DNA from 3 places in the Lelliottia jeotgali genome. Region 2 is predicted to be linked to each of the others. Evidence: riboswitches for the same ligand, from Rfam matches in the RefSeq annotation. Region 2 holds a riboswitch; each other region holds the start of a gene.
The links. A riboswitch is a leader RNA that binds a small molecule or an ion and turns the genes downstream of it on or off. The one in region 2 is predicted to bind thiamine pyrophosphate.
Positions count from the first base shown of each region.

Region 1 (9,920 bases), on a different contig from region 2:
CAACTTCATTTCAATAATGGTCGCTGACGGGCTTTGATCCCAGGAGTCCATGCTCTGGTTGGTGGCGTTGATCAATACTTCCGCCGCCTGGCTTACCACCAGGCTCGGGCAGTGCAGGTGCGCCACGCACTGCGGGTGGTGAACCGACAGACTGTCTTTCAGGAAGTACTCGACCGCGCGGGCAATCGCCGCTTCGTTGCCGAGGCCTTTCTGACCGAAGTTCAGAGAAATGTTATCGCGCAATTCGGCGACGGTTTTCCCCTGATACATCTCAGACTGTTGCAGCCATTGCATCACCGCCTGAGAACTCTGCTCGATGGCCTGCTGATAGGCCTCGATGCTTTGCGCCGACGACGACAGAATTGGGTTTACATCAGACATCGTTTTCACTTACTCCGGTGAAACGGGGCGAACGCCCGCAGCAAGCAGCGCCTGCTCAAATTTATCCAGGAACACGTTCAGTTCCTGCTCGTTGATCAGCAGGGACGGCAGCAGACGCAGAACCACGCCATCACGACCACCGCGCTCCAGAATCAGGCCCGCTTCGAAGCATTTCTTCTGGATCAGGGCAGACAATTCGCCATCACCCGGGAAGCAGCCCATGTGGTCTGGCGCTTCGTGCGGTTTCACGATCTCGATACCGATCATCAGGCCCAGGCCGCGCACGTGGCCGATCACCGGATAACGTTTCTGCAGCTCTGCCAGCTGGCCTTTCAGCCATTCACCCTGAGCGGCGACTTTGTCAGCGATATTCTGCTCTTTCAAAATTTTCAGCGTGGTCAGGCCGGTCGCCATTGCGAGCTGGTTGCCACGGAAAGTGCCGGTGTGATGTCCCGGAGCCCAGGCATCGAACTGTTTTTTGATACCGAGGACGGCCAGCGGTAAACCGCCACCGACGGCTTTAGACATCACGATGATGTCCGGCTCGATGCCTGCGTGTTCGAAGGCGAACTGTTTGCCGGTACGGCAGAATCCAGCCTGAACTTCATCAAGAATCAGCAGAATGCCGTGTTCCTGAGTCACTTTACGAATGCGCTGCAGCCACTCAGCCGGAGCCGGGTTCACGCCGCCTTCGCCCTGAACCGCTTCTAAAATCACTGCCGCAGGTTTACGCACGCCGCTTTCGACGTCGTTGATCAGGTTATCGAAGTAGTAAGTCAGCGCTTTCACGCCCGCGTCACCGCCGATACCCAGCGGGCAACGGTACTGGTGCGGATACGGCATGAACTGCACTTCTGGCATCATGTTATCGACCGCTTCTTTCGGTGACAGGTTACCTGTCACGGACAGCGCGCCGTGGGTCATCCCGTGATAACCGCCAGAGAAGCTAATGATGCTGCTGCGCCCGGTGACTTTTTTCGCCAGCTTCAGCGCGGCTTCTACCGCATCTGCGCCGGACGGGCCGGTGAACTGCAGGCAATATTCTTTGCCCTGGCCTGGCAGCAGGGAGAGCAGGTATTCCGAGAACTCGTCTTTCAACGGAGTCGTCAGATCGAGCGTATGTAACGGCAAGCCGCTGGTAATGACATTTTGGATGCTTTTCAGCACATCAGGATGGTTATGGCCAAGCGCGAGGGTGCCAGCGCCGGCAAGACAGTCAAGGTATTCTTTATTATCTGCATCGGTTATCCACACGCCGTCTGCTTTAGTGATAGCTAAAGGCAGCTTGCGAGGATAACTCCTGACGTTCGATTCAAACTCGGCCTGACGGGCCAGATAGGTTTCGTTGCTTTTGTGGGCATCTGCGGTGTCAATACGGACTTTATCCGTCATCATATCACTCCTACAATCGGGGCAGTCTTATGCGCCTCGATTGAATAAATAGTTAGTTAAGGATGTAGCGAGTAAAAAACGCGGCCAATATAGAGCCTTTTGGCGCGTGGCTCAATGGTTAATTTGTTTACTGTTTTGTTACAAAAGAGGGGGGTTAAAGAGTAGCCAATAACTCGATGTTTTTGATAGCAAAAATCTGCCGCTTCGCAGTCCAAACCCCTCACCATGCGCGATACAAAAAAGGCGGCACGTTAGCCGCCTTAACATTACTTCTGCGTAAACTGCAATAAACCATGATCGCGACCGTGGGTTCTGTTCCAGGACGCGTCGGTGATGCCGTTATCATCGAGGGTGACCGAGAGAACGTATCCCGCCCCTTTGATTTCATAACTATTCGCATTAAAACGTTTCACGACGGCTTTCTTACCGTTGATTTTCGCGGTGAAAAAACCGTTACTAACCGTGGCGTTAATGCCATTGGCGGTAAATGACGCCTCACGCAGCGGGTCCTGCACTTTGGCACTTTGCGCGTGTTGCACGGCGTTAGCGGCATTCTCCATAGCCTGTTTTTCGGCCACGGCATTCATCGCCGTGGTGCGGTTTTGTTCCGCCAGATAACAGGTATCACGGCTAACGCCCTGCGCTTCACACTTCGCCATGCGTTCAGCAGGGGAGGTGCAGGCAGAAAGCGCGGAAACCGCCAGGGCAATCATCAGTAACTTCTTCATTTATTAACCTCATTACAATGAACACAATTTAAAGCCAGGGAAAACTGACGGCAGGAGAAATAATCGCTATACAGGGTGCCGAGCCAAAAACCGGTCAGCGTCAGTAAAATATAAAGAACGGCAGAACAAATTATTATTTTAGTCACGATGGCTATCATCAAAGATTACAGGTGAAATATTTAATTAAGATGAGCCGGTTTATCAAAACCCAATTCCAATTCCCGCGCCCATCGCAAAATCATTATTCGTGGAGTCACTGACACCTGCTTTAATGACCGTTGAAGCCCCGGCATGGAATGATGCGCCCACGCTCAGCGCCTGTTCATCTTTGAACGTCCCCGCGCCTGCGGAGAACATCACCGATTGTCCTGCTTCCACCTGAGGCATCGACGCAATCGCAATGGCAGAAGCCGCGCCGCTGCGGGACTCTTTCTTATTGTCGTCGACTTCGTCTTTCAGGTTTTTGAACTGGCTGTTGCTGCTGGCCTGCTGCTGGTTGAAGAACTGTTTTGCGTCCTGAAGATCTTTTGCAACGTTCGCAGACTGTTGGGTGACGGTGTTTTGCACCTGAGCCATTTGCTTATTCACGTCGGTTTTAGTTTGCTGAAGATCTTGTTCAACGCTGGCCGACTGCTGGGTGGCAGTCGTCTGAACATGATGAATTTTACTGTTCAAGTCTGTTTTGGTGTGCTGTAAATCTTTGTCGACGCTGGCCGTTTGCTGATTAGCAGTCGTTTTCGTGCTGTTAATTTGTTTATCTAAATCTGCTTTGGTTTGCTGCAAATCATTATTCACCACCAGCACTGCATCTTTGGTACTATTCAGGTCGTTATCCACGCTATTAATATGCGAATTGAGTCCTTCAATAGCCCTGTCAGTATTCACTTTATTTTGGGTGATCTGGCTCTGATGATCGTTAATAAGATCGACATTAGCCTGGTGCGCGGCTTCGACGGAATCTCCCCACGCTTGATCATAGATTACCGGTGCAGCCAATGCGCTACCGGCGCAGGACATAGATAATACAAATAAAGCGATGGCGGTTTTACGAGCAAGCATTAATTTCACAATACAAATCTCAACGATAAATTTAAAAACAAGCAAAAGATCCTCAGTTTTGACGCAGCCAGATACCGACGCGTGAAACCGAGTCGGGTGTTGCTGTTGATGAGGATGTCATTCTTTGATGGTTAGGATATTGCTAACGAAGCTGAACTATCGCCTAACGGACTCAGGTGAGTTTTGATGCAGATCACAAGTCTGTTTTATAGGTAACTCACTGAAAGTAAACATTAATTTAACCTAATGCATTGTTTTTTATTGTTTTGTTATCGGGCCGGGGCAAGGTGCATTGGGCTGATATTGTGAGCTTAAAAAGGATTAAATCTAAATAATCAAAGAGATTAAATGTATACAAAGTGAATGAATGTGAGCGCTATTTTTTTTTAGTTATTTTTATCATTGTGGGCAATAAATAAACCGTTTTGAGAAGGCTTGTCAGCGCAGGCCACATCCTTTACTCTTCTGGAATTACATCAGTTATATGTAATTTGACTCGGGGTGCCCTTCCTTGTGAAGGCTGAGAAATACCCGTACCACCTGATCTGGATAATGCCAGCGTAGGGAAGTCAGATGCCTTTCACGGTTATCGCTTCTTCACGCAAGGCAGGAGCGAAACCATGCAGCCTGACCTGCTCGATTTACACGTCTTACATCACTTCCGCACGCGCTCTCCGCTCACCCACTGCATGACCAACGATGTGGTGCAAACCTTTACCGCTAACGTTTTACTCGCGCTTGGCGCGTCTCCGGCGATGGTTATCGAAGCCGAAGAAGCAGAGCAGTTTGCCGCGCTGGCCGATGCGCTGTTGATCAATGTCGGGACGCTGACTTCGCCACGCGCGCAGGCCATGCGTCGGGCGATCGAAAGTGCGGTTGCCGCCGGAAAACCCTGGACTCTCGATCCCGTCGCCGTTGGCGCACTGGCGTTTCGCACCCGCTTTTGCCAGCAAATTCTCACCCTCAAACCGGCAGCCATCCGTGGGAATGCGTCGGAAATCCTCGCTCTCGCCGGAATGAGCGCGGGCGGTCGCGGAGTAGATACCACCGATACTGCTGCCAGCGCGTTACCCGCAGCGCTGGCGCTGGCTCGCCAGACCAACGCGATTGTCGCGGTCACAGGAGAAGTGGATTACGTCACCGACGGCCAGCGAACCAAAACTATCGTTGGCGGCGATCCCATGATGACCCGCGTGGTCGGCACCGGCTGCGCCCTGTCGGCGGTGGTCGCGGCAAGCTGTTCGCTGCCGGGCGACAGGCTGGATAATGTTGCCGCCGCATGCGGATGGATGAAACGCGCGGGAAGCGTCGCGCTTTCGCAAAGCACCGGGCCGGGCAGTTTTACCAGCGCCTTTATCGACGCACTCTGGAACCTGGAGGCGCAGGCATGAAACGTATCAACGCACTCACCATTGCAGGCACCGATCCGAGCGGCGGGGCGGGCATTCAGGCCGATCTCAAAACGTTCTCGGCGCTCGGGGCCTACGGCTGCTCGGTCATTACCGCGCTGGTGGCACAAAACACGCGCGGTGTGCAGTCGGTGTATCGCATTGAGCCGGATTTTGTCGCGGCACAGCTGGATTCCGTGTTCAGCGATGTGCGCATAGATACCACCAAAATCGGTATGCTGGCTGAGACGGATATCGTCGAAGCCGTCGCCGAACGTCTGGCGCGGTATCAGGTGCAAAACGTGGTACTCGATACGGTAATGCTGGCCAAAAGCGGCGATCCGCTGCTCTCGGCATCTGCCGTTGAAACCCTGCGCAAAAAGCTATTGCCGCAGGTGTCGCTGATTACGCCGAATCTACCAGAAGCGGCGGCGCTACTGGATGCGCCACATGCCCGCACCGAGCATGAAATGAAAGAGCAGGGCCGCGCATTACTGGCGCTCGGCTGCGACGCGGTACTGATGAAGGGCGGTCATCTGGAGGATGCCGAAAGCCCAGACTGGCTCTTTACCCGCGACGGTGCACAGCGATTCACCGCCCCGCGCGTGATGACTAAAAACACCCACGGTACGGGCTGTACGCTCTCGGCTGCGCTGGCGGCACTGCGTCCACGCCATGAAAACTGGGCCGATACGGTGCAAGAGGCCAAAGTCTGGCTTTCGCTGGCGCTCGCTAAAGCCGATAGTCTGGAGGTCGGTCACGGTATTGGCCCGGTTCACCATTTTCATGCATGGTGGTAACGGGTTGAGCGAGTATACTGGCTAGAGATTTTCGGCCAGGAAAACAGAGATGGAACAAGCGCATACCCGGTTAATTGCTCAACTGAATGAACGGATCGCGGCGGGGGATAACACCCCGCTGTACCTCAGGTTTGCTGAGACGGTCAAAAACGCCGTGCGCAGCGGAATACTGGAGCATGGCAATATTTTGCCGGGCGAGCGCGATCTGAGCCAGTTGACCGGGGTGTCACGCATTACGGTGCGCAAGGCGATGCAGGCGCTGGAAGAAGAGGGCGTGGTGACGCGTTCTCGTGGCTACGGCACCCAAATCAATAACATCTTTGAATATTCGCTCAAGGAAGCGCGAGGATTTTCCCAGCAGGTGGTTTTGCGCGGTAAAAAGCCCAATACCCTGTGGGTGAATAAGCGGATCGTTAAGTGTCCGGACGAGGTGGCGGCGGAGCTTGCCATCGCGCCGCAAAGCGAGGTGTTTATGCTCAAGCGCATTCGCTACGTGGACGACGATGCCGTGTCGATTGAAGAGTCGTGGGTGCCGGTTGGGCTTATCCACGATCCCGACGCCATCGGTATTTCCCTGTATGACTATTTCCGCAGTCAGAATATCTTCCCGCAGCGCACGCGCTCCCGCGTTAGCGCCCGGATGCCGGACAGCGAATTCCAGTTACACATCAAAATGGACGAAAAAATACCGGTGCTGGTGATCAAGCAAGTTGCGCTTGACCAGCAACACCGGCCGATTGAGTACAGTATTAGTTACTGTCGCAGCGACTTATACGTCTTTGTGTGCGAGGAGTAGTTCCTCGCGCGTCGGCGCACAATCGCCACCGCGATGGCTCACCACCCACGCCGCGACTGCATTTCCCAGCGTGATCGCCTCCGGCAATGTCCAGCCTGCCGCCAGCCCGGCCAGGGTTCCGCCTGCGTGACTGTCTCCCGCACCAATGGTATCCACCACCGTCGCGGTAAAGGCCGGAACATATCCTGTGTTTTCGCCGTCGTAATACCAGGCGCCGTCTTTATCGTGACGCACAATCAACGGGCAGCCGTAGCGGTCTTGCCACGCTTCGCCCAATGATTCCACTGCTACGCCAAGGCGCTCAGCGGCGATCTGCGCTTCCTGACGATTGAGCGACACAACCGGTTTGCAGGCCATAATTCGCGCCATCAGCACATCAGGGATATCCGCGATCCGCGGACCGAAATCGATAAACGCGGTGACGTCGTTCAGTTCTTCCAGCCAGCGCGTCAGTAGTTCACCACACGGCGAGGCCAGCTGATAGCCTGAAAGATACACCAGGCTTTTTGCCGGAATCACCAGCGCATCCAGCCAGCTCTGCTGCCACTGGTTTTCCACACCGCTGAAGGACATAAAGGTGCGTTCGCCGTCAGGCTCTACCAGCGCCAGACACCAGCCGTTATCGCCACTGTCGGCTTCCACTGCGCTGTGCAGATCCTGTTTCGCCATTGCGTTGCGAATAATATCGGCCCACACGCCGTGCCCGACCGGCAGCGCGTTTTGCGCTTCAATGCCGAGGCGTTTAAGCGCGATGGCGATATTCAGCGCACAGCCGCCGATGTTCACGCCCTGCTGTTTTAATTCGATGTCACACCCGCGCCAGGGCAGGGCGTAGGCGTCGGCGATCACATCAATAACCGCCGCGCCCAGCACCGTAACCGGGCGCTGTGCCGTTAATGTTTCAAGACTGTGAGAAAGTCCGGTTGTCATGCGCCCTCTCTTTGTTCCCGATAGTTCAGCAGATGGTCGCAGTAGTAGTTGAAATCAAGCTGATTCACTGCGTCCAGCTCGGCTTTCAGCGCCGGATCAATTGCCTGAACGCCGTGCAGCGCGCCGCAAATGGCGGTGGCCATCGCGCCGATGGTGTCCGTATCGCCGCCGAGATTCGCGCACAAAATCGCGCAGCGGTTTGGGTCGGTGCCGGCCAGTTCGACCATTGCAATCGCCGCCGGAACGGATTCGATGGTGCTGGTGCCCGCGCCGATTAGCTGATAAATCTGCTCGCTGGCGGAATCAATGCCGTTAGCCTCGCGAACGGTTTTGAGCGCCAGTTCCAGACGTGCGGCCAGAGACGCGCTAAACGTAGTGGTTTTGGCCTCCTGGGCATAACGCGCGATGCCGGGCAGGGCATCGACAATGTTTTGCCAGCTTTCGCCGTCGATGGCGCGGGAGATGGCCCAGGCGATCACCACCGCCCCGGCAATGGCCAGATCCGATTTGTGCGTCGGGCTGGACGCCAGCGCCACCTGCTCGACGAAATGCTCAAGGCGGGTCGCCGGGAGCAGACAGCCCAGCGGTGAAGCACGCATTGCCGCCCCGTTGGTGACACCATTGTTTTCCAGCTCGCTCACCGGCTTGCCCGCGCGAATGGCATTCAGCGCAATTTTCGACGTCGGGCCGAGTACGTTCTTGTTAAAGGCATCAAACTCTTCCGCCCACAGCAGGATATGTCTGCCGATGGCGTCTGGGTTGATCTGTCCGTCGCATTCGATAATCGCATCCGCCAGGCTCAGGGCCATCGACGTATCATCCGTAAACTCCGCGCGGCCAAAATAACAGGCGGCATTATTCTCTGCCGGACCGGGTAAAAAGCGGTCGATCCAGCCAAAGTGGGCTTTCACGCGGCTTCTGGGCCACAGTTCCGACGGCATGCCCATCGCATCCCCCAACGTCTGCCCGTACAGGGCACCGAGAATACGTTCTGCTTTCATTTAACTTCCCCTCGTGTCAGCGCGGTATCGCCATCGACCACCTCGATTGCGGTGATCTCTTTGTCCGATTCGCGGAAAAACAGCATAAACAGCACGGCGATGACGGCAATCATGATGCCACCAAACGCCCACATTCCGGCCCAGTTGAAGGTCAACCCGTTCACAGGCTCTTTATAAGCAAACATTTTTTCCATCATCACGCCGCCCAGGCGGTAGCCCAGCAGGCTGCCAAAGCCCTGACAGCACAGTGTAATCAGCCCTTGTGCTGCGGTGCGCATATGCACCGGCGCTTTTTTGTCCACATAGATATAGGCAGTGACGTAGTAGAAGTCGTAACTCACGCCGTGGAGCAAAATGCCGAGGAACAGCAGGGCGTAAGTGAAGTACTGGTCCGCGCCGCCGAAGACGAAGAAGCCGTAGCGGATGGCGGCGGTGATCAGGCCCAGCAGCAAGACCTTTTTGATACCAAAGCGCTTGGTGAAGAACGGCAGCGCCAGCATAAAGAAGATTTCAGAGAACTGACCGAGCGTCATCCAGCCGGTGGCGTTTTTCATCCCCACTTCGGTGAGATAGCCCGTGGCGAAGATGTAATAGAACGCCAGCGGCATCGCAAACAGGAACGAGCAGAAGAAGAACACGAGGAAGTTTTTATCGCGCAGCAAAATCAGCGCGTCCAGCCCCAGCATCACTTTGATGTCCAGCTTGCCGGTACTCTTCGGTGGCGTATTCGGCAGTGTCAGGGCAAATACGCCCAGCAGCGCGGAGCTGGCTGCCGTCATCAGCAGAGGAATATTGGTGTCCGAAATGTCGTTAAAGCCGAGCATTTCCGGCAGGAATCCGCAGGCCAGACCGGAGGCAATCCAGCCAATCGTCCCCATCACGCGGATGCGCGGGAAATCGGCCTCGACGTCGTCGACGTTAGCAAAGGCAATGCTGTTGGTCAGCGCGATGGTCGGCATGTAGGTCAGAGAGTAGAGCAGCAGCAACGGGAAGAAGGCGCTGAATTCGGTCTGCTGGGCGGCGAAGTACATCAAAATCGCCCCGGCAAACATCAGCACCGCCAGCACTTTTTGCGCGGCAAAGAAGCGGTCCGTCAGCGAGCCGACGAGGATCGGCGAGAGGATCGCCGCGATGGCCGTACAAGCATAAGACCAGCCAATTTCCCCGGCGGTAAAGCCGCTTTTACTCAGCCACAGCCACAGCGGCACAAACCACGCGCCCCAGATAAACCATTCAACAAACATCATGAATGACAGTTGGACTTTCGTTTTCATTGTTTAATCCTGCATGTCAGAGAGGGTACGCCTTTAACATACCACTCAATAATACCTTTTAAATACCTTTGGGGCGAATGTTTGATCAATGTAACAGTTTTGTTGTACACGAAACGAGCCAGCAGATTGTGCTGAAAAAAGTTGCGAATGCTGGAAATTAGGTTAAGTCGG
Region 1 covers NZ_JAENMQ010000001.1:965,458-975,377, reverse strand. The annotation lists gene JBO43_RS04640 (pyridoxal phosphate-dependent decarboxylase family protein) at 1-381, opposite strand, end outside; gene JBO43_RS04635 (diaminobutyrate--2-oxoglutarate transaminase) at 391-1,776, opposite strand; gene JBO43_RS04630 (hypothetical protein) at 2,040-2,501, opposite strand; gene JBO43_RS04625 (YadA-like family protein) at 2,703-3,560, opposite strand; TPP riboswitch at 4,048-4,144, shown strand; gene thiM (hydroxyethylthiazole kinase) at 4,181-4,951, shown strand; gene thiD (bifunctional hydroxymethylpyrimidine kinase/phosphomethylpyrimidine kinase) at 4,948-5,748, shown strand; gene JBO43_RS04610 (GntR family transcriptional regulator) at 5,798-6,544, shown strand; gene JBO43_RS04605 (PfkB family carbohydrate kinase) at 6,518-7,474, opposite strand; gene JBO43_RS04600 (ADP-ribosylglycohydrolase family protein) at 7,471-8,475, opposite strand; gene JBO43_RS04595 (nucleoside permease) at 8,472-9,749, opposite strand.
Region 1: another riboswitch for thiamine pyrophosphate. It lies ahead of thiM (hydroxyethylthiazole kinase); the one in region 2 lies ahead of thiB (thiamine ABC transporter substrate binding subunit).

Region 2 (9,920 bases):
ATTTCATTCCAAACATTTAATCAAAGTCCAAAATTAGACAATTTAAATAGCCGCAGAGGCATAACCCAGCACAATACGCTAAAGCGTTCCGCTTATTGCTTTCAATGATTGTTGCTGTTTTTCACCTCAAGGGTTGACTTGAATCCGCATATCCAGTACCACTAAAAGCATAACGCATTCATCTGGAGCCTGATTCATGATTCGTACCATTCGCTTCCTCAGCCTACTACTACTAAACGCATCCACTTTGCGCGGTAGGCTGGCGGGCGAAATTCAACGTTGAATCGTCTCCAGTAAACAAAAAAACCCGCGCCACTGCGCGGGTTTTTTTATGCTCGTAGCAAGGCGCCCCAGGACAGACAAGGACCAAACCCATGAGCCAGCAAGTCGTAATTTTCGATACAACCTTACGTGACGGTGAACAGGCGTTACAGGCAAGCCTGAGCGTGAAAGAGAAACTGCAGATTGCGCTGGCCCTTGAACGGATGGGTGTCGATGTAATGGAGGTGGGTTTCCCGGTCTCCTCACCGGGTGACTTCGAGTCCGTGCAGACTATCGCCCGCACCATCAAAAATAGCCGCGTATGTGCTCTGGCTCGCTGCGTAGAAAAAGATATCGACGTGGCAGCAGAATCGTTGAAAGTGGCCGAAGCATTCCGAATCCATACTTTTATCGCCACCTCCCCGATGCATATCGCCACAAAATTGCGTAGCACGCTGGATGAAGTTATTGAGCGTTCGATTTACATGATCAAACGGGCTCGCAACTACACCGACGACGTTGAATTCTCCTGTGAAGATGCCGGTCGTACGCCAATCGCCGATCTGGCACGCGTGGTTGAAGCCGCGATTAACGCCGGTGCCACCACCATCAATATCCCGGACACCGTCGGCTACACCATGCCGTTCGAGTTCTCCAACATCATTACCGGCCTGTACGAACGCGTACCGAATATCGATAAAGCGATTATTTCCGTCCACACTCACGACGATTTGGGCCTGGCCGTTGGCAATGCAATTGCAGCCGTCCATGCTGGCGCACGTCAGGTAGAAGGGGCAATGAACGGCATCGGTGAGCGCGCCGGTAACTGTTCGCTGGAAGAAGTGATCATGGCGATCAAAGTGCGTAAAGACATCATGAATGTGCAGACCCGCATTAATCACAACGAAATCTGGCGCACCAGCCAGACCGTCAGCCAGATTTGCAACATGCCGATCCCGGCAAACAAAGCGATTGTCGGTACCGGCGCATTCGCCCACTCCTCCGGCATCCACCAGGACGGCGTGCTGAAGAACCGCGAAAACTACGAAATCATGACCCCGGAATCCATCGGTCTGAACCAGGTACAGTTGAACCTGACCTCCCGTTCTGGCCGCGCGGCGGTAAAACACCGTATGGAAGAGATGGGGTACAAGGAAAGCGACTACAACATGGATCACCTGTACGACGCGTTCCTGAAACTGGCCGATAAAAAAGGTCAGGTGTTCGATTACGACCTGGAAGCGTTGGCGTTCATCAACAAACAGCAGGAAGAACCAGAGCACTTCCGCCTGGACTACTTCAGCGTCCAGTCCGGCTCCAGCGACATCGCCACCGCCTCTGTAAAACTGGCCTGCGGCGAAGACATCAAAGCGGAAGCCGCCAACGGTAATGGCCCGGTCGACGCGATTTACCAGGCCATCAACCGCATCACCGCCTATGACATCGAGCTGGTCAAATACGATCTCAGCGCCAAAGGCCACGGCAAAGACGCACTCGGTCAGGTCGATATCGTCGTCACCTACAATGGCCGCCGTTTCCACGGCGTCGGTCTGGCGACGGATATCGTTGAATCCTCCGCCAAAGCGATGGTTCACGTTCTGAACAACATTTGGCGCGCCGCCGAAGTCGAAAAAGAATTGCAACGCAAAGCTCAGAATAAAGAGAACAATAAGGAAACCGTGTAATGTCGAAGAATTACCATATTGCTGTGTTGCCGGGGGATGGAATTGGCCCGGAAGTGATGACACAAGCCCTGAAAGTCCTGGAAGCCATTCGCGCACGTTTCGCGATGAAAATCACCACCAGCCACTATGATGTGGGTGGCATTGCGATTGATAACCACGGCACTCCACTGCCGAAAGCCACCGTTGAAGGCTGTGAAAACGCTGATGCGGTCTTGTTCGGCTCCGTCGGCGGCCCAAAATGGGAACACCTGCCGCCAGCAGAGCAACCAGAGCGTGGCGCGCTGCTCCCGCTGCGTAAGCACTTCAAATTGTTCAGCAACCTGCGTCCGGCGAAGCTGTATCAGGGGCTGGAAGAGTTTTGCCCGCTGCGTGCCGATATTGCCGCCAACGGCTTCGACATTCTGTGCGTGCGTGAATTAACCGGTGGCATCTATTTCGGCCAGCCAAAAGGTCGCGAAGGCAGCGGTCAGCACGAGAAAGCGTTTGATACCGAGGTGTATCATCGTTTTGAAATCGAACGCATTGCCCGCATCGCCTTTGAGTCTGCGCGTAAACGCCGTCACAAAGTGACCTCCATTGATAAAGCTAACGTTCTGCAATCTTCGATTTTGTGGCGCGAAATCGTCAACGAAATCGCCAAAGAGTATCCGGACGTTGAGCTGGCACACATGTACATCGACAACGCCACTATGCAGTTGATCAAAGACCCGTCGCAGTTTGACGTGCTGCTGTGCTCCAACCTGTTCGGCGATATTCTGTCTGACGAGTGCGCGATGATCACCGGCTCGATGGGCATGCTGCCGTCCGCCAGCCTGAACGAAGAAGGGTTTGGTCTGTACGAGCCAGCGGGCGGCTCCGCGCCGGATATCGCCGGTAAAAACATCGCCAACCCGATTGCGCAGATCCTCTCTCTGGCCCTGCTGCTGCGCTACAGCCTCGACGCGAACGACGCTGCAGACGCAATCGAAAGCGCCATCAACCGCGCATTAGAAGAAGGCATCCGCACCGGCGACTTAGCGCGCGGCGCGGCGGCGGTCAGTACCGATGAAATGGGCGACATCATTGCCCGCTATGTCGCTGAAGGGGTGTAATCATGGCGAAGACGTTATACGAAAAATTGTTTGATGCTCACGTGGTTTTTGAGGCACAAAACGAAACCCCGCTGCTGTACATTGACCGTCATCTGGTCCACGAAGTGACGTCCCCACAGGCATTCGATGGCCTGCGCGCGCACAACCGTCCGGTTCGCCAGCCGGGTAAAACTTTCGCCACGATGGATCACAACGTTTCGACCCAGACCAAAGATATCAACGCGTCCGGCGAAATGGCGCGTATCCAGATGCAGGAGCTGATCAAGAACTGCAACGCGTTCGGCGTTGAGCTGTACGACCTGAATCATCCGTATCAGGGCATCGTCCACGTGATGGGGCCTGAGCAGGGCATCACCCTGCCGGGCATGACCATCGTCTGCGGCGACTCCCACACCGCTACCCACGGCGCGTTCGGTGCACTGGCGTTTGGTATCGGCACCTCCGAAGTGGAGCACGTTCTGGCGACGCAAACCCTGAAACAGGGCCGCGCGAAAACCATGAAAATCGAAGTCAATGGCAAAGCGGCACCGGGTATTACCGCCAAAGATATCGTGCTGGCAATTATCGGTAAAACCGGTAGCGCAGGCGGTACCGGCCACGTCGTGGAATTCTGCGGTGATGCTATCCGTGCACTGAGCATGGAAGGCCGCATGACGCTGTGTAACATGGCAATTGAGATGGGCGCCAAAGCCGGTCTGGTTGCGCCAGACGACATCACGTTTAACTATGTGAAAGGCCGTCTGCACGCGCCGAAAGGCAAAGATTACGACGATGCGGTGCAATACTGGAAAACCCTGCAAACTGACGACGGCGCGACCTTCGACACCGTGGTGACGCTGCAGGCCGAAGAGATCGCCCCGCAGGTCACCTGGGGCACCAACCCAGGCCAGGTGATTTCCGTCAACGACAACATCCCCGATCCGGCCTCGTTTGCCGATCCGGTTGAACGTGCGAGCGCCGAGAAAGCGCTGGCCTATATGGGCCTGAAACCGGGCGTGCCGCTGACGGACGTGGCGATCGATAAAGTGTTTATCGGCTCCTGCACCAACTCCCGTATCGAAGATTTGCGCGCGGCGGCGGAAATTGCCAAAGGCCGTAAAGTGGCTCCTGGCGTGCAGGCGCTGGTGGTACCAGGCTCCGGCCCGGTAAAAGCGCAGGCGGAAGCCGAAGGTCTGGATAAGATCTTTATCGAAGCCGGTTTTGAGTGGCGTTTACCCGGCTGCTCCATGTGCCTGGCGATGAACAACGACCGTCTGAATCCAGGCGAGCGCTGCGCATCTACCAGCAACCGTAACTTTGAAGGCCGCCAGGGTCGTGGTGGACGCACCCATCTGGTCAGCCCGGCGATGGCGGCAGCGGCAGCTGTCACCGGTCATTTTGCCGATATTCGTGGTTTGAAATAAGGAGACAATCATGGCAGAGAAATTTACCCAACATACGGGCCGGGTTGTCCCGCTGGATGCGGCGAACGTGGATACGGACGCCATTATTCCGAAGCAGTTTTTGCAGAAAGTCACTCGCACCGGATTTGGTGCCCACCTGTTCAATGACTGGCGTTTTCTCGACGATGAAGGTCAGAAGCCGAATCCTGAGTTCGTCCTGAACTTCCCGGAATTTAAAGGCGCATCGATTCTGTTAGCGCGCGAAAACTTCGGCTGTGGTTCTTCCCGTGAACACGCGCCGTGGGCACTGACCGACTACGGTTTTAAAGTGGTGATCGCCCCGAGCTTTGCCGACATCTTCTACGGCAACAGCTTCAACAATCAGCTGCTGCCGGTGACCCTGAGCGATGAGCAGGTCGATGAGCTGTTCGCGCTGGTGAAAGCCAATCCGGGCATTTCGTTTGAAGTGGATCTGGAAGCGCAGGTGGTGAAAGCAGGTGAAAAAACCTACAGCTTTAAAATCGATGATTTCCGCCGCCATTGCATGATCAACGGTCTGGACAGCATCGGTTTGACCCTTCAACACGAAGAGTCGATTGCGACCTACGAAAACAAACAACCGGCGTTTATGCGTTAACGAAAAAGGCCCGCGAAAGCGGGCCATTTTGTTTGGTTTGTAGCTTTGTAGCTTTGTAGGCCGGATAAGCGCAGCGCCATCCGGCAAACTTATACATCTCGGACACGAAGCGTCAGCCCCAGCGTCACCAACGATATTCCCGCAATCACCCAGTACACCGCAAAGTGACCGTAGCTCTGCGCCAGCGCCCCCTGAATCACCCCCGCCAGAATCACGCCGGTCGAAATACTGTTAGTGAAAAGTGTGGTGGCTGAACCCGCACGTCCGGGCATCAGATCCTGGAACCAGAGCATACCAATCCCGGCGACAATCCCGATAAAAATCGCATTAAACAACTGCAACGCCAGCAGCGCCTCGCGGGAATGGAACAGAATTAACCCAAGATAAAACAGCACGCCAGCCGCCACCGCGATCACCATCATCCGGCGCTTGCCAAAGCGTTTCACGTAATAGCCCGCGAGGATCATCGCTGGGATCTCCAGCCCGGCGGCGGTGCCCATCAAAATCCCGGCGAGTTTATCCGGTAGCCCCAGATCGCTACTGATCCACAGTGGCATATCGATGATGTACATAGTGTTGCAGGTCCACATCAGCGTCGAAGCGATAAACAGCATACGGACGTTTTTGTTACTCCAGCCGCTCACCTGGGTGACGGGCGTATCTGCAGCCTGTTCGACCCTGGCGACGGACGGCAATACGCACGCGATGAGCACCAGGCTGATGGCAAAAATCCCCGCCGCGATCGAGAACATCATCGTAAAGCCGTAATTCAGCGCCAGCATAAAGGCCAGCGGCGGGCCAATGACCCACGCCAGCGAAAGCTGGGCACGCATCACCGAGCTGAACATCACCACTTCTCGCGCCGAGTTATCCGCATACTCACGCGCCAGCGCAAAGAGCTGCGGCATGGCGGTATTGGCGAGCGACGCCAGCAGCACACCGCAGGTGAGCAGCGTCAGATAGTGGCGGTTGAAAGCGAACAGCAGCGCGTTGCCGATGGCCATCGCGCAGCAAAAGAGGATTAGTTTGCGGCGATCGCCCTTGCTGTCAGAGCGTTTCGCCAGCGCAAGGCTAACCAAAATCCCGGCGATGGCGTTGACCGTATAAAACAGGCCCACCCAAAAAGGCTGTGCGCCCACCTCGCGACTCAGGAACAGGCTCAGGGTCGGCGCTTGCAGCGCACCCGCGACGCCCATCATAAAGGCCACCAGCATAAAAGCGGCATACACACCGTTAAGGCGGCGGCCCATCGTCATCAACCAGAGCATGCGCAGTTCCTTGTCAAAGAGGAGCGAAATCAGGAGGCAGTGTAAACGAAAAAAGCCAGCAAAAACATTTTGCTGGCGGGTGATAAGCACCAATACTCAGTCACACATGATCGAGGCAAGTCAGCGGGAAGAGGTCGGATTCGTAACATCCCACTGCATCAGATCTTCGAGCATTTTCAGGCGCTGTTCTGCACACTGGCGGGCCAGCCAGGACACTCCTTTTGTCGCTGAAAAGTACTGCTGATAAAACTGACGTGCGGTAGACCTCTTCATATTCACCTCCTCACTTCATCGAAATCAATTATTGGCTTATTATGAGGAATAATAAATTGCTGATTTTTTGTCAGGAGTTCCCCTTTTATGCCGTCTGGTCGTCTGCAACAACAATTCATCCGCCTCTGGCAATGCTGCGAAGGCCAGCCGAAAGAGACCACGTTGAGCGAACTGGCAGAACTGCTGAACTGCTCGCGCCGCCATATGCGAACGCTGCTCAACACCATGCAGCAGCAGGGATGGCTCAGCTGGGAGGCGGAGGCCGGACGCGGAAAGCGCTCGCGCTTAACCTTCCTTTATACCGGGCTGGCACTCCAGCAACAGCGCGCCGAAGACCTGCTGGAGCAGGACCGCATCGATCAGCTGGTGCAACTGGTGGGCGACAAAGCCGCCGTGCGCCAGATGCTGGTCTCTCATCTGGGCCGCAGCTTCCGCCAGGGCAAGCACATCCTGCGCGTGCTTTACTATCGTCCGATGAAAAACCTGCTGCCCGGCAGCGCCTTACGTCGTTCCGAAACGCACATGGCGAGACAAATATTTAGCGGCCTGACGCGTATAAATGAGGAAAATGGGGAACTGGAAGCCGATATCGCCCATCACTGGCAGCAATTATCCCCGTTACACTGGCGCTTTTTTTTACGCCCCGGTATTCATTTTCATCATGGCCGCGAGCTGGAGATGGACGACGTTATTGCCTCCCTGCAACGCGCCCGCGAGCTGCCGCTCTACTCCCACATTACGCACATTCACTCCCCTACCGCCTGGACGCTGGATATTGAGCTTTCCGAGCCAGACCAGTGGTTGCCGTGGCTGATGGGCCATATTCCGTCGATGATTTTGCCGCACGAGTGGGGTTCGATGGCGAATTTCGCCAGTCAGCCGGTAGGAACCGGCCCTTACGCGGTGACGCGCAATAATAACAATCAGCTGAAAATTCGTGCCTTCGATGACTATTTTGGCTATCGCGCATTGATTGATGAAGTGAATGTCTGGGTGCTGCCGGAGATCAGCGAAGAGTTCAGCCCCGGCCTGACGCTGGAAGGCCCGACCGACGGCGAAAAAGCGGTCGAAAGCCGTCTTGAAGAGGGCTGCTACTATCTATTGTTCGATGCTCGCACCCACCGGGGCGCGAGCCCCGAAGTGCGCCAGTGGGTCAGCCAAATCCTCGCACCTGCCAATCTGATTTATCAGGCGGAAGATCAGCACCAGACCTACTGGTTCCCGGCCTACGGGCTGCTGCCCCGCTGGCACCACGCCCGTCCAGGGCGGTGCGAAAAGCCTGCCGGGCTGGAATCCATTACCCTGACCTATTATCGCGAACACGTTGAGCACCGGTTTATCGCCCGCATCATGAGCAAGCTGCTGGCCGCAGAAGGGGTGGTGCTAGACATTCAGGAAGTGGAATACGACGAATGGCATCGCGGCGAAGCGGTGAGCGATATCTGGCTCAACAGCGCGAACTTCACCCTGCCGCTCGATTTCTCGTTATTCTCGCATCTGTATGAAACGCCGCTGATCCAGCACTGCATCGCCCGCAACTGGCAGCAGGACGCCGCCCAGTGGCGAGCGGGCGATATGAATCTGGCGGTCTGGTGTCAGCAACTGCTGGCCCAGCAGGCGATGGTGCCGCTGATCCACCACTGGCTAATGATTCAGGGACAGCGCAGTATGCGCGGCCTGCGCATGAACACCCTCGGCTGGTTTGACTTTAAATCAGCCTGGTTTGCGCCGCCGGAACCATAACACTTTCGTAATATTCACCAAATCATTACAATACCGCCGTTCTCAACGGGGTGCTGCATCAACGATGTGCGCTGAGATAATACCCGTCGAACCTGATCCGGATAACGCCGGCGAAGGGATTTGAGGCTGTCGCTCAAAATCCTTTGCCACTCAACTTTGAGGTGCAAAGTGTTAAAAAAAGTTCTCCCCCTGCTGGCGCTGTTCGCGCTGCCTGCTTTTGCCAAACCCGTTTTGACGGTCTACACCTACGACTCCTTTGCCGCCGACTGGGGCCCTGGCCCGGTGGTCAAAAAAGCCTTTGAAGCCGACTGCAACTGCGAGCTGAAATTCGTGGCGCTGGAAGATGGCGTCTCCCTGCTGAACCGTCTGCGGATGGAAGGCAAAAACAGCAAAGCCGACGTGGTGCTGGGTCTCGACAACAATCTGTTGGAAGCGGCCTCGCAAACTAATCTGTTCGTCAAAAGTGGGATCGCCACCGATGCGGTGAGCGTTCCAGGCGGCTGGAAAAACGACACCTTCGTGCCCTTCGATTACGGCTACTTCGCCTTCGTCTATGACAAAAACAAGCTCAAGAACCCGCCGAAAAGCCTGAAAGAACTGGTTGAGAGCGACCAGAAATGGCGCGTAATTTATCAGGACCCGCGCACCAGCACGCCAGGCCTGGGCTTGCTGCTGTGGATGCAAAAAGTGTACGGCGATAAAGCGCCGGAAGCCTGGCAAAAACTGGCGGCCAAAACCGTCACCGTCACCAAAGGCTGGAGTGAGGCCTACGGCCTGTTCCTGAAAGGTGAAAGCGATTTGGTTCTGAGCTACACCACCTCTCCGGCCTATCACATCATCGAAGAGAAAAAAGACAACTACGCCGCCGCAAACTTTGCCGAAGGCCATTATCTGCAGGTGGAAGTCGCCGCGCGTACCGCCGCCAGCAAACAGCCAGAACTGGCAGAAAAATTCCTGAAATTTATGGTCTCACCTGCGTTCCAGAATGCGATCCCGACCGGCAACTGGATGTATCCGGTGACCGACGTGACGCTGCCCGCAGGCTTTGATCAGCTGAGCAAACCGCAAACCACGCTGGAATTTACTCCACAGCAGGTTTCCACTCAGCGCGCCGCCTGGATCAGTGAATGGCAACGCGCCGTCAGCCGTTAATCCCCGGCTGGCTGATCCCTGGGCTGACCGCTGCCACGCTGATGGTGGTGGTCAGTCTCGGGGCATTTCTTGCCCTGTGGCTGAACGCACCGGAAAGCGATATTGCCGCGCTGTGGCACGATAGCTATCTCTGGCACGTGGTGCGCTTCTCCTTCTGGCAGGCGTTTCTCTCGGCATTGCTTTCTGTCGTCCCGGCGATTTTTTTGGCGCGAGCACTGTACCGCCGCCGCTTCCCCGGCAGGCAAGCCCTGCTGCGCCTGTGCGCAATGACCTTAATTCTGCCCGTGCTGGTCGCCGTGTTTGGCATTTTGAGCGTATACGGACGACAGGGGTGGATCGCCACGCTGTTGAATGCGCTTGGCATCGAATGGAGTTTCTCCCCTTACGGCCTGCAGGGCATTTTACTCGCTCACGTATTCTTTAATATG
Region 2 covers NZ_JAENMQ010000002.1:132,442-142,361, forward strand. The annotation lists gene leuL (leu operon leader peptide) at 197-283, shown strand; gene leuA (2-isopropylmalate synthase) at 375-1,946, shown strand; gene leuB (3-isopropylmalate dehydrogenase) at 1,946-3,037, shown strand; gene leuC (3-isopropylmalate dehydratase large subunit) at 3,040-4,440, shown strand; gene leuD (3-isopropylmalate dehydratase small subunit) at 4,451-5,056, shown strand; gene JBO43_RS07070 (sugar efflux transporter) at 5,146-6,324, opposite strand; gene sgrT (glucose uptake inhibitor SgrT) at 6,445-6,597, opposite strand; gene sgrR (HTH-type transcriptional regulator SgrR) at 6,685-8,340, shown strand; TPP riboswitch at 8,377-8,477, shown strand; gene thiB (thiamine ABC transporter substrate binding subunit) at 8,509-9,492, shown strand; gene thiP (thiamine/thiamine pyrophosphate ABC transporter permease ThiP) at 9,468-9,920, shown strand, end outside.

Region 3 (9,920 bases), on a different contig from region 2:
TCGACGTTCACCGTTTCATCGAGCTTATCGTTACGCGAAAAGTACGTCGCGGCACGCCCAAGAATATAGTCGTTTTCGCGCAGGATAGACTCTGTATAGTTCACCGCCAGGTTATGGGTAAAGTTGCGGTTAATATTATGATAATCCTCTACAAAATCTTTCCTCTGCGTCAGCGTAATAAACACTGCGATCAGAATAAATCCGATGAGAATCCCTGAGAAACTGACCAGGATCGGCGTGGTAAATGAAAGCTTCTTGCTGTGAAGAGACATGTGTTTTCAGAAACCCAGAAGATAAAAAGCGTGAAAATTCAGAAAGGACGCTGGTTAATTATACTTCTCAGATTTCAGGGCAAGATGATTTATCTTAAGAGCCGAGCGGAATCGCCCTGCTTTGTTGAAGGCAGGGCGAAACGAGGAAGAAGCTTTTCGCCCTGGTCAGCATCCATTGCTGACTGTATCAGGTTAAAAAATCGGGCGCGGTTCTGCTATCGCCAGATTACGATGCTCCGAGTCTTCTCGGGATCTTTCGCGGTCGTTACATTCCGTTTCAGCGTCACTGCGAGGCGCGTCCCAGCCAGCTGTCCCAGTCTTTCCACACCGGCTGTAATCCCTGCGTGCTCAGCGCCTGGGCAACCTCTTCAGGCCGACGGCCATCGTGTGGGGCGAACTGCTCCAGCTCGGGATTGTTGTCCGCATAACCGCCTGGCTGGGTTTTTGAAAACGCACTGACGTTATTGATGGCTAAAGGAATGACCCGATCGCGAAACTCCGGTGACTCCCGGGTGGATAATGACAACTCCACTTCCGGTGCCAGCAGACGAAACGCGCAAATAGTTTGCACCAGCTGGCGTTCATCCATGATCGACGCCGGTTCGATGCCGCCTGTGCAGGGCCGTAAGCGTGGGAATGAGATTGAGTACCGGCTCTGCCAGTAGTGCTGCTGCAGCCACAGCAGATGCTCCGCCACCATAAAGCAATCCACGCGCCAGCTGTCAGACAGCCCAATCAGTGCGCCAAGGCCGATTTTGTCGATCCCCGCCCGTCCCAGCCGGTCCGGTGTTTCCAGGCGGAAGAAAAAATCCTGCTTTTTGCCCTTCAGGTGGTGTCGAGCGTACATGGCTTCGTGATAGGTCTCCTGATAGACCATTACGCCGTCCAGACCGAGGGTTTTCAGCTCGGCGTACTCGTCTTCGGAAAGAGGCTGAACTTCCATCTGCAATGAGGAAAATCGGCGGCGGATCGCGGGCAGATGCTGGCGAAAATAATCCATTCCCACTTTTCCCTGGTGCTCACCAGTGACCAGCAGAAGATGTTCAAAGCCCATCTCTCTGATGGCGGCACATTCACGGGCAATCTCGTTCTCGTCGAGGGTTTTACGCTTGATGCGGTTACTCATGGAAAAGCCGCAGTAGGTGCAATCATTGGCGCAAAGATTGGAGAGATAAAGTGGCACGTAAAAGCTCACCGTGTTGCCAAAGCGCTGACGAGTGAGCCGCTGCGCGCGCTGCGCCATCGGCTCAAGATACGCGCTAGCAGCAGGAGAGAGCAGGGCCATCATGTCCTCGCGGGTCACATGCCGCGCATTCAGGGCGCGCTCGACGTCTGCGGCGGTTTTGCTGTTGATCCTCAGACGAATGTCGTCCCAGTTCAACTCGCGCCATCGGTCGATAAAGGTGCTCATGAGTACGCCTCCAGAAAACCGGTCAGCGGGCTAGTGGCCTGCGCCTGAAAACTGCGCGAACCTGGCCCGGACTGACGCGCCAGCACGCCTGCGTCTACTGCAAGGCGAAATGCGCGCGCCATCATCACCGGATCGTCGGCTACCGCAATTGCCGTGTTGACGAGTACGGCGTCGGCCCCCATTTCCAGCGCCTGCGCCGCGTGGCTTGGTACACCGATACCCGCATCCACGACCACAGGAACGGTGGCCTGCTCGATGATGATCTCCAGCATCGCGCGGGTCTCCAGCCCCTGATTGGAGCCAATCGGTGCGCCAAGCGGCATCACCGCCGCGCAACCGGCTTCCTCAAGACGCTTGCAGAGTACGGGGTCCGCGCCGCAGTAAGGCAGAACGGTAAACCCCTGTTTAACCAGCAACTCGGCGGCTTTCAGCGTTTCGATGGGATCGGGCAGCAGCCAGCGCGCGTCCGGGTGGATTTCCAGTTTCAGCCAGCTTGTACCCAGCGCTTCACGTGCCAGCTGGGCGGCAAACACTGCTTCTTCTGCGGTTTTCGCGCCGGAGGTGTTGGGCAGCAGCGTCACGCCTGCGGCCAGCAGTGGGGCCAGAATCGCATCGCTATGATTGCGCAGGTCCACGCGCTTCATCGCCAGCGTGACCAGTTGGCTGCCGCTCTCGCGAATGGCATCGACCATCAGCTGCGGCGACGCGAATTTTCCGGTGCCGGTGAACAGATGTGAATCAAAGGTTTTATCGGCAATACGTAACATGTCAGCCTCCCGCGATGACCTGAAAAAGCAGGATCTGATCGCCGTCGCGCACCTGCTGAATGTCCCACTGCTCGCGCGGCAGGATCTGTTGGTTAAGGGCCAGCGCCGCGCCGGGTTTCAACTGGCGTAGCTGGTCGAGAAGCGTGGCGATGGTTAGCCCCTCGGCGCACTGCATCGGTTCATCGTTAAACAGAATCCGCATGATGCCCTCCGCATACGGTACAACCCGTTGCACGCTGGAGCGCCAGATATCGCCAGTTACCCGAGCGGCCATCGAACATGCGCAGTGTATTGCGCGGCGTCGCCATTCCGCTGAGCAGCTTTATGGCCTCCAGCGCCTGCAACGTTCCCATTACGCCAACCACCGGCCCGAGAATGCCTGCCGTGCGGCAGTTGCGCTGCGGCTCTTCGTCGTCCGGCCACAGGCAGCGGTAGCAGCCCTGCACCCACGGCGGCGTCAGCACCATCATCTGCCCGCCGAACCCAACGGCGCTGGCGGTGATGAGCGGCGTATTAAGTGCAACGCAGGCGGCGTTGATCGCCTGACGTGTTGCCATATTGTCGGTGCAATCCAGCACTACATCCGCGCGGGCAACCTCCTGACGCAGGGCTTCTCCTTCCAGCCGCTGTTGCACCGGGATAAGCTGAATTTCGGGGTTGAGCGCGTTCAGCCGTTGGATGGTGACCTGCGCTTTTGACGCGTTCACATCCTCGGCAGTGAACAGGATCTGCCGCTGCAGATTGCTCAGGTGGATATCGTCATCGTCGGCTAATACCAGCGTCCCGATGCCCGCTCCGGCCAGATACAGCGCAGCAGGCGCTCCGAGCCCGCCCAGCCCGACAATCAATACCCGGCTGTCGAGCAGCTTTTGTTGACCGTCGACGGCGATATCCTCCAGCAGGATCTGGCGGCTGTAGCGCATAAAGTCGCTGTCATTCATCGCCCGCTCCCGCCAGTTGCAACAGCTGCGCTGTGGCTGCCTGCCAGTCCGTCGCCTGGGTGATGGCGCTGACCACCGCGATACTGCCGACGCCGGTCTCCAGCACCGCCGGGGCGCGCTCCAGACTAATGCCGCCGATGGCAACGGTTGGGTAATCGCCCAGACGGGTGATGTGGCGTGCCAGTTGCGCCAGCCCCTGCGGGGCCGACGGCATCTGTTTGGTTTGGGTCGGAAAGACGTGACCGAGCGCGATATAGGAAGGTCGTGCGGCGAGCGCCACGTCGATCTCCATATCATCGTGAGTCGACACGCCCAGACGCAGACCGGCCTCGCGAATGGCGTTCAGATCGGCGGTTTCCAGATCCTCCTGACCCAGATGCACACCATACGCCTGGTGCTTAATCGCCAGTTGCCAGTAGTCGTTAATAAATAACCGGGCGTCAAAACGGCGCCCCAGTTCAATGGCGGCTGAAACATCACTCTCCACCTCTTCATCACGCTTGTCTTTGATACGTAACTGGAGCGTTTTGACGCCAGCCTTCAGCAGGCGCTCAATCCATTCCACGCTGTCGACAACCGGGTAAAGCCCTAAGCGCTGGGGCACGGTTGGGAAATTGGGCTGAACCATTACGCCTCCTCTTTTTTGAGGTAGATTTCGCCGCCTTTGGCGCGGAAGTTTTCTGACATATCGGCCATGCCCACTTCGATAACCTGCTTCGCAGCGTAATCGCGTACTTCCTGGCTGATTTTCATCGAGCAGAATTTTGGCCCGCACATGGAGCAGAAGTGCGCCACTTTGCCGGACTCCTGCGGCAGGGTTTCATCGTGATAGGCGCGCGCGGTGAACGGGTCGAGGGCCAGATTGAACTGGTCTTCCCAGCGGAATTCGAAGCGTGCTTTGGACATCGCGTTATCGCGGATCTGCGCGCCAGGGTGACCTTTGGCTAAATCGGCAGCATGGGCGGCGATTTTGTAGGTAATCAACCCCTGCTTCACGTCCTCTTTGTTCGGCAGGCCGAGGTGTTCTTTCGGGGTAACGTAGCAGAGCATCGCGCAGCCAAACCAGCCGATCATCGCCGCGCCGATACCGGAAGTGAAGTGGTCGTAACCCGGCGCAATATCGGTGGTCAGCGGCCCCAGGGTATAGAATGGTGCTTCGTGACAATGCTCCAGCTCTTCGGTCATGTTGCGACGGATCATTTGCATCGGCACGTGGCCCGGGCCTTCGATCATCACCTGTACGTCATATTCCCAGGCGATTTTGGTCAGCTCGCCCAGAGTGTGTAGCTCGGCAAACTGGGCTTCATCGTTGGCGTCGCGAATGGAACCCGGACGCAGGCCGTCGCCCAGCGACAGAGAGACATCGTACGCGGCGCAGATTTCGCAAATCTCACGGAAGTGTTCGTAGAGAAAGTTTTCCTGATGATGCGACAGGCACCATTTCGCCATAATCGAGCCGCCGCGCGACACAATCCCGGTCAGACGTTTAGCGGTCATCGGCACGTAACGCAGCAATACCCCGGCGTGGATGGTGAAGTAATCCACCCCCTGTTCCGCCTGTTCCAGAAGGGTGTCGCGGAAGGCTTCCCAGGTAAGATCTTCAGCGATCCCGTTGACTTTCTCCAGCGCCTGGTAGATCGGAACAGTGCCGATCGGCACCGGGCTGTTACGCAAGATCCACTCGCGAGTTTCGTGAATGTAGCGCCCGGTGGAGAGATCCATCACCGTGTCCGCGCCCCAGCGGGTGGACCACACCAGTTTTTCGACCTCTTCTTCGATGGAAGAGGTGACCGCGGAGTTACCGATGTTGGCGTTCACTTTCACCAGGAAGTTGCGGCCGATAATCATCGGCTCCGATTCCGGGTGGTTAATGTTGGCGGGGATAATCGCCCGTCCGGCGGCGACTTCGTCGCGCACAAATTCCGGGGTGATGTTCTCCGGCAGGCGAGCGCCAAAGCCTTCGCCAGGATGCTGGTGGCGTAGCACTTCGCTGCGGATGCGCTCGCGGCCCATGTTTTCGCGAATCGCTATGAACTCCATCTCCGGCGTCACGATACCTGAGCGGGCGTAGTGTAACTGAGTCACGCATTTGCCTGCTTTGGCACGTTTCGGCGTCAACAGACCGGTAAAGCGCAGCTCGTCCAGGCCATCGTCGGCCAGACGTTCTTTGGTGTATGCGGAGCTGCGGTCAGTCAGAGATTCGCTGTCCTGGCGCGCTTCGATCCACGGCTGGCGCAGTTTTGCCAGACCCTGCTGCACGTTGATGGCCACATCCGTATCGCCGTAAGGACCAGAGGTGTCGTAGACCGGCACCGCTTCGTTGTCTTCGAACTGGGGATTCTCTTTGCTGCCGCCGATGAGTGTCGGGCTGAGCTGGATTTCACGCATCGGCACGCGGATGTCGGCCTGCGAACCGGTGATGTAAATACGTTTGGAATTCGGGAAAGCGGTGCCTTCCAGGGTGTCGATGAAGTGTTGGGCTTGTGCGCGCTGTTCGCGGCGGGTCAGTTTAGTGGCAGACATAGCTCATTCCAAAAAAGTAAGGAGTGGCTTGTCAGACGACGGATGAAGCAAGAGATATGATCACCCTGATGGGTGATAAAACAGCTTTTTGACTCTTGTTCCCTTCGCAGGTATTAGCCTGATCAGGTTCCGCGGATCCCGAATTAACGGTCTCAGCCCGTACATTTCTGTACTGGGCACTCCGACAAGAAATTTACACTTTATCCTTCAAGCTGCCTCTTTGTTGGCTGCCTTCGCTCACCCAGGTTACTTACTGATGTAAGCTCCCTGGGATTCGCTCAGTTGCCGCCGCGATGCAGCAGGAATGATTTCGTGTAAAGCGCCTGCAGTGCAGACGCGGTATTTGTAAATTACTCGTTAACGCTTAAGAACTCAAGCCGGTCGCGCGATGTTGTCTTCGTTGCTGGCCTTCAGATTGCTGTCCAGCACCAGGGCGATGAGCTTGTCTTCCAGTGTAAATCGCACTTCCATCGCCTCGCCGAGATCGGAAAGAGCCTGCTGGAACTCCAGATAATTGTCCTGGTCGATGGCGTTTTCGAGCGTGGAGTCGTAATAGTCCATGATCTGCTGGGTATTGGCCTCCAGCAGCGGATAGAGTTTAGTCGCCGCTAAATACGGCGTCGTCCCTTCCATTTCGCGAATAATACGTTCATATAGATTAAAATGACCGTCGGAAAGGTAGTCGACCAGGCTTTGACAAAAATCATCCAGCGCTTTTTCATTCAACCGCATATACGATTCTTTGCCAGGCTTAATGCCAACCAGATTGTAGTAGGCAACAAGCAAATGTTTGCGCACGTGCAGCCAGCGATCGACCAGGTGATGACTTCCTCCAACGCGCTCTGTCAGGCTTTGTAGCTGGTTTAGCATGTTTGACTCCACAAGGTTAAGATGAAAAAGCTGGCCACCCAAAAATGTAAGAATATTGTTATCAACATGCCTGTGAAGCAAAGGTAGTGCAATAGATATGGATCGTATAATTGAAAAATTAGATCGCGGCTGGTGGATCGTCAGCCACGAACAAAAATTATGGTTGCCCGGCGGAGAATTACCTTACGGCGAGGCTGAAAATTTCGATCTTGCGGGGCAACAGGCGCTGAAGATCGGCGAATGGCAGGGCGATCCCGTGTGGTTGATCCAGCAGCATCGCCATCACGAGATGGGATCGGTTCGCCAGGTGCTGGATCTCGATGTCGGCCTGTTCCAGCTGGCCGGGCGCGGCGTACAGCTGGCCGAGTTTTTCCGATCGCACAAATATTGCGGCTACTGCGGGCACACCATGCACCGGAGTAAAACCGAGTGGGCGATGCTCTGCAACCACTGCCGTGAGCGCTACTATCCGCAAATCGCCCCGTGCATTATCGTCGCCATTCGTCGTGATGACTCCATTCTGCTGGCGCAACATACTCGCCATCGCAACGGCGTGCATACGGTGCTGGCCGGGTTTGTCGAAGTGGGCGAGACGCTTGAGCAGGCCGTGGCCCGCGAAGTGATGGAAGAGAGCAGCATCAAGGTGAAAAACCTGCGTTACGTCACCTCCCAGCCGTGGCCGTTCCCCATGTCTCTCATGACCGCGTTTATGGCGGATTATGACAGCGGCGAGATTGTGATCGACCAAAAAGAGCTGCTGGAAGCCAACTGGTATCGCTACGACGATTTACCGCTCCTCCCGCCGCCGGGAACCGTGGCGCGCCGACTGATAGAAGATACGGTGGCAATGTGTCGGGCCGACTATGAATGAATCACATGTTACACTGGCGGCATGACGCTTAAGGAACTGCAAAAATGACCGAACTGAAGAACGATCGTTATCTGCGTGCGCTGCTGCGCCAACCCGTTGATATCACCCCGGTGTGGATGATGCGCCAGGCGGGCCGGTATTTGCCGGAATACAAAGCCACGCGCGCCGAAGCGGGCGATTTTATGTCCCTGTGCAAAAACGCCGAGCTAGCCTGTGAAGTCACGCTGCAGCCGCTGCGCCGTTTCCCGCTCGACGCGGCGATCCTTTTTTCAGACATCCTGACCATCCCGGACGCGATGGGGCTGGGTCTCTACTTCGAAACCGGCGAAGGCCCGCGTTTTACTTCGCCAATTAAGAGCAAAGCCGACGTCGATAAGCTGCCGATCCCCGATCCTGAGCAGGAGCTGGGCTACGTGATGAACGCGGTGCGCACCATCCGCCGCGAACTGAAGGGCGAAGTGCCGCTGATTGGCTTCTCCGGCAGCCCGTGGACGCTGGCGACCTACATGGTGGAAGGCGGCAGCAGCAAAGCCTTCACGGTGATCAAAAAGATGATGTACGCCGAGCCGCTGGCACTGCATGCCCTGCTCGACAAACTGGCGAAGAGCGTCACCCTGTACCTGAACGCTCAGATCAAAGCGGGCGCGCAGTCGGTGATGATTTTCGATACCTGGGGCGGCGTGCTGACCGGTCGTGATTATCAGCAGTTCTCCCTGTACTACATGCATAAAATTGTCGATGGCCTGCTGCGTGAAAACGAAGGCCGTCGTGTGCCGGTGACGCTGTTCACCAAAGGCGGCGGGCAGTGGCTCGAAGCGCTGGCCGCGACCGGGTGTGATGCGCTGGGTCTCGACTGGACGACGGACATCGGCGATGCGCGTCGTCGCGTGGGTGACAAAGTGGCGCTGCAGGGCAATATGGACCCGTCCATGCTCTACGCGCAGCCTGCGCGTATTGAAGAAGAAGTGGCGACCATTCTGGCCGGATTCGGCAAGGGTGAAGGCCACGTCTTTAATCTCGGCCACGGCATCCACCAGGACGTTCCGCCAGAGCACGCGGGCGCGTTTGTGGAGGCAGTACACCGACTTTCTGCGCCTTATCACCAGTAGGGAGTGAGTATGGATCTCGCGTCGTTACGCGCCCAGCAAATCGAACTGGCCTCGTCGGTTTCCCGCGAGGATCGTTTTGACAAAGATCCTCCGGCGTTGATCGCCGGAGCCGATGTTGGATTTGAGCAGGGCGGGGAAGTGACGCGAGCCGCGATGGTGCTCTTAACCTGGCCTGCGCTGGAGCTGGTGGAGTACAAAGTGGCGCGTATCGCCACCACCATGCCTTACATTCCGGGCTTTCTCTCCTTTCGTGAATATCCCGCGCTGCTGGCAGCGTGGGAACAACTCTCGCAAAAACCCGATCTGCTGTTTGTCGACGGTCATGGGATTTCCCATCCGCGCCGCCTCGGTGTGGCCAGCCATTTTGGTCTGCTGGTGGATGTGCCGACGATCGGCGTGGCGAAAAAACGCCTGTGCGGCAAATTTGAGCCGCTCTCCGCCGAACCCGGCGCCCTGGCACCGCTGATGGATAAGGGCGAGCAGCTGGCGTGGGTCTGGCGCAGCAAAGCGCGTTGTAATCCGCTGTTTGTCGCGACGGGGCATCGTGTGAGCACCGACAGCGCGCTGGCATGGGTGCAGCGCTGTATGAAAGGCTACCGTCTACCGGAGCCGACGCGCTGGGCTGATGCAGTCGCTTCGGCGCGTCCGGCATTTGTTCGTTGGCAGGAAATTCAGCGTTGATTCAGGTAAACTGCGGCTAATTTCCGATTCGAGACATCATCATGTTACAAAACCCGATTCATCTGCGCCTTGAGAAGCTGGAAAGCTGGCAGCACGTCACCTTTATGGCCTGCCTGTGCGAGCGCATGTACCCCAACTATGCCACCTTCTGCAAGCAGACTGGATTTGGTGAAGGCCAGATTTATCGCCGTATTCTCGACCTGATTTGGGAAACGCTGACGGTCAAAGATGCCAAAGTGAATTTCGATTCTCAGCTCGAAAAGCTGGAAGAGGCGATCCCTGCTGCTGATGACTACGATCTGTATGGCGTCTATCCGGCAATCGACGCCTGCGTGGCGCTGAGCGAACTGCTTCACTCCCGTCTGAGCGGTGAAACTCTCGAGCACGCTATTGAAGTCAGTAAAGCTTCAATTACTACCGTGGCGATGCTGGAAATGACCCAGGAAGGTCGCGAAATGACCGATGAAGAGCTGCG
Region 3 covers NZ_JAENMQ010000019.1:14,613-24,532, forward strand. The annotation lists gene JBO43_RS22390 (sensor domain-containing diguanylate cyclase) at 1-272, opposite strand, end outside; gene thiH (2-iminoacetate synthase ThiH) at 556-1,683, opposite strand; gene thiG (thiazole synthase) at 1,680-2,450, opposite strand; gene thiS (sulfur carrier protein ThiS) at 2,452-2,652, opposite strand; gene JBO43_RS22410 (HesA/MoeB/ThiF family protein) at 2,636-3,391, opposite strand; gene thiE (thiamine phosphate synthase) at 3,384-4,019, opposite strand; gene thiC (phosphomethylpyrimidine synthase ThiC) at 4,019-5,914, opposite strand; TPP riboswitch at 5,997-6,108, opposite strand; gene rsd (sigma D regulator) at 6,287-6,784, opposite strand; gene nudC (NAD(+) diphosphatase) at 6,882-7,655, shown strand; gene hemE (uroporphyrinogen decarboxylase) at 7,700-8,764, shown strand; gene nfi (deoxyribonuclease V) at 8,774-9,445, shown strand; gene JBO43_RS22445 (YjaG family protein) at 9,487-9,920, shown strand, end outside.
Region 3: another riboswitch for thiamine pyrophosphate. It lies ahead of thiC (phosphomethylpyrimidine synthase ThiC); the one in region 2 lies ahead of thiB (thiamine ABC transporter substrate binding subunit).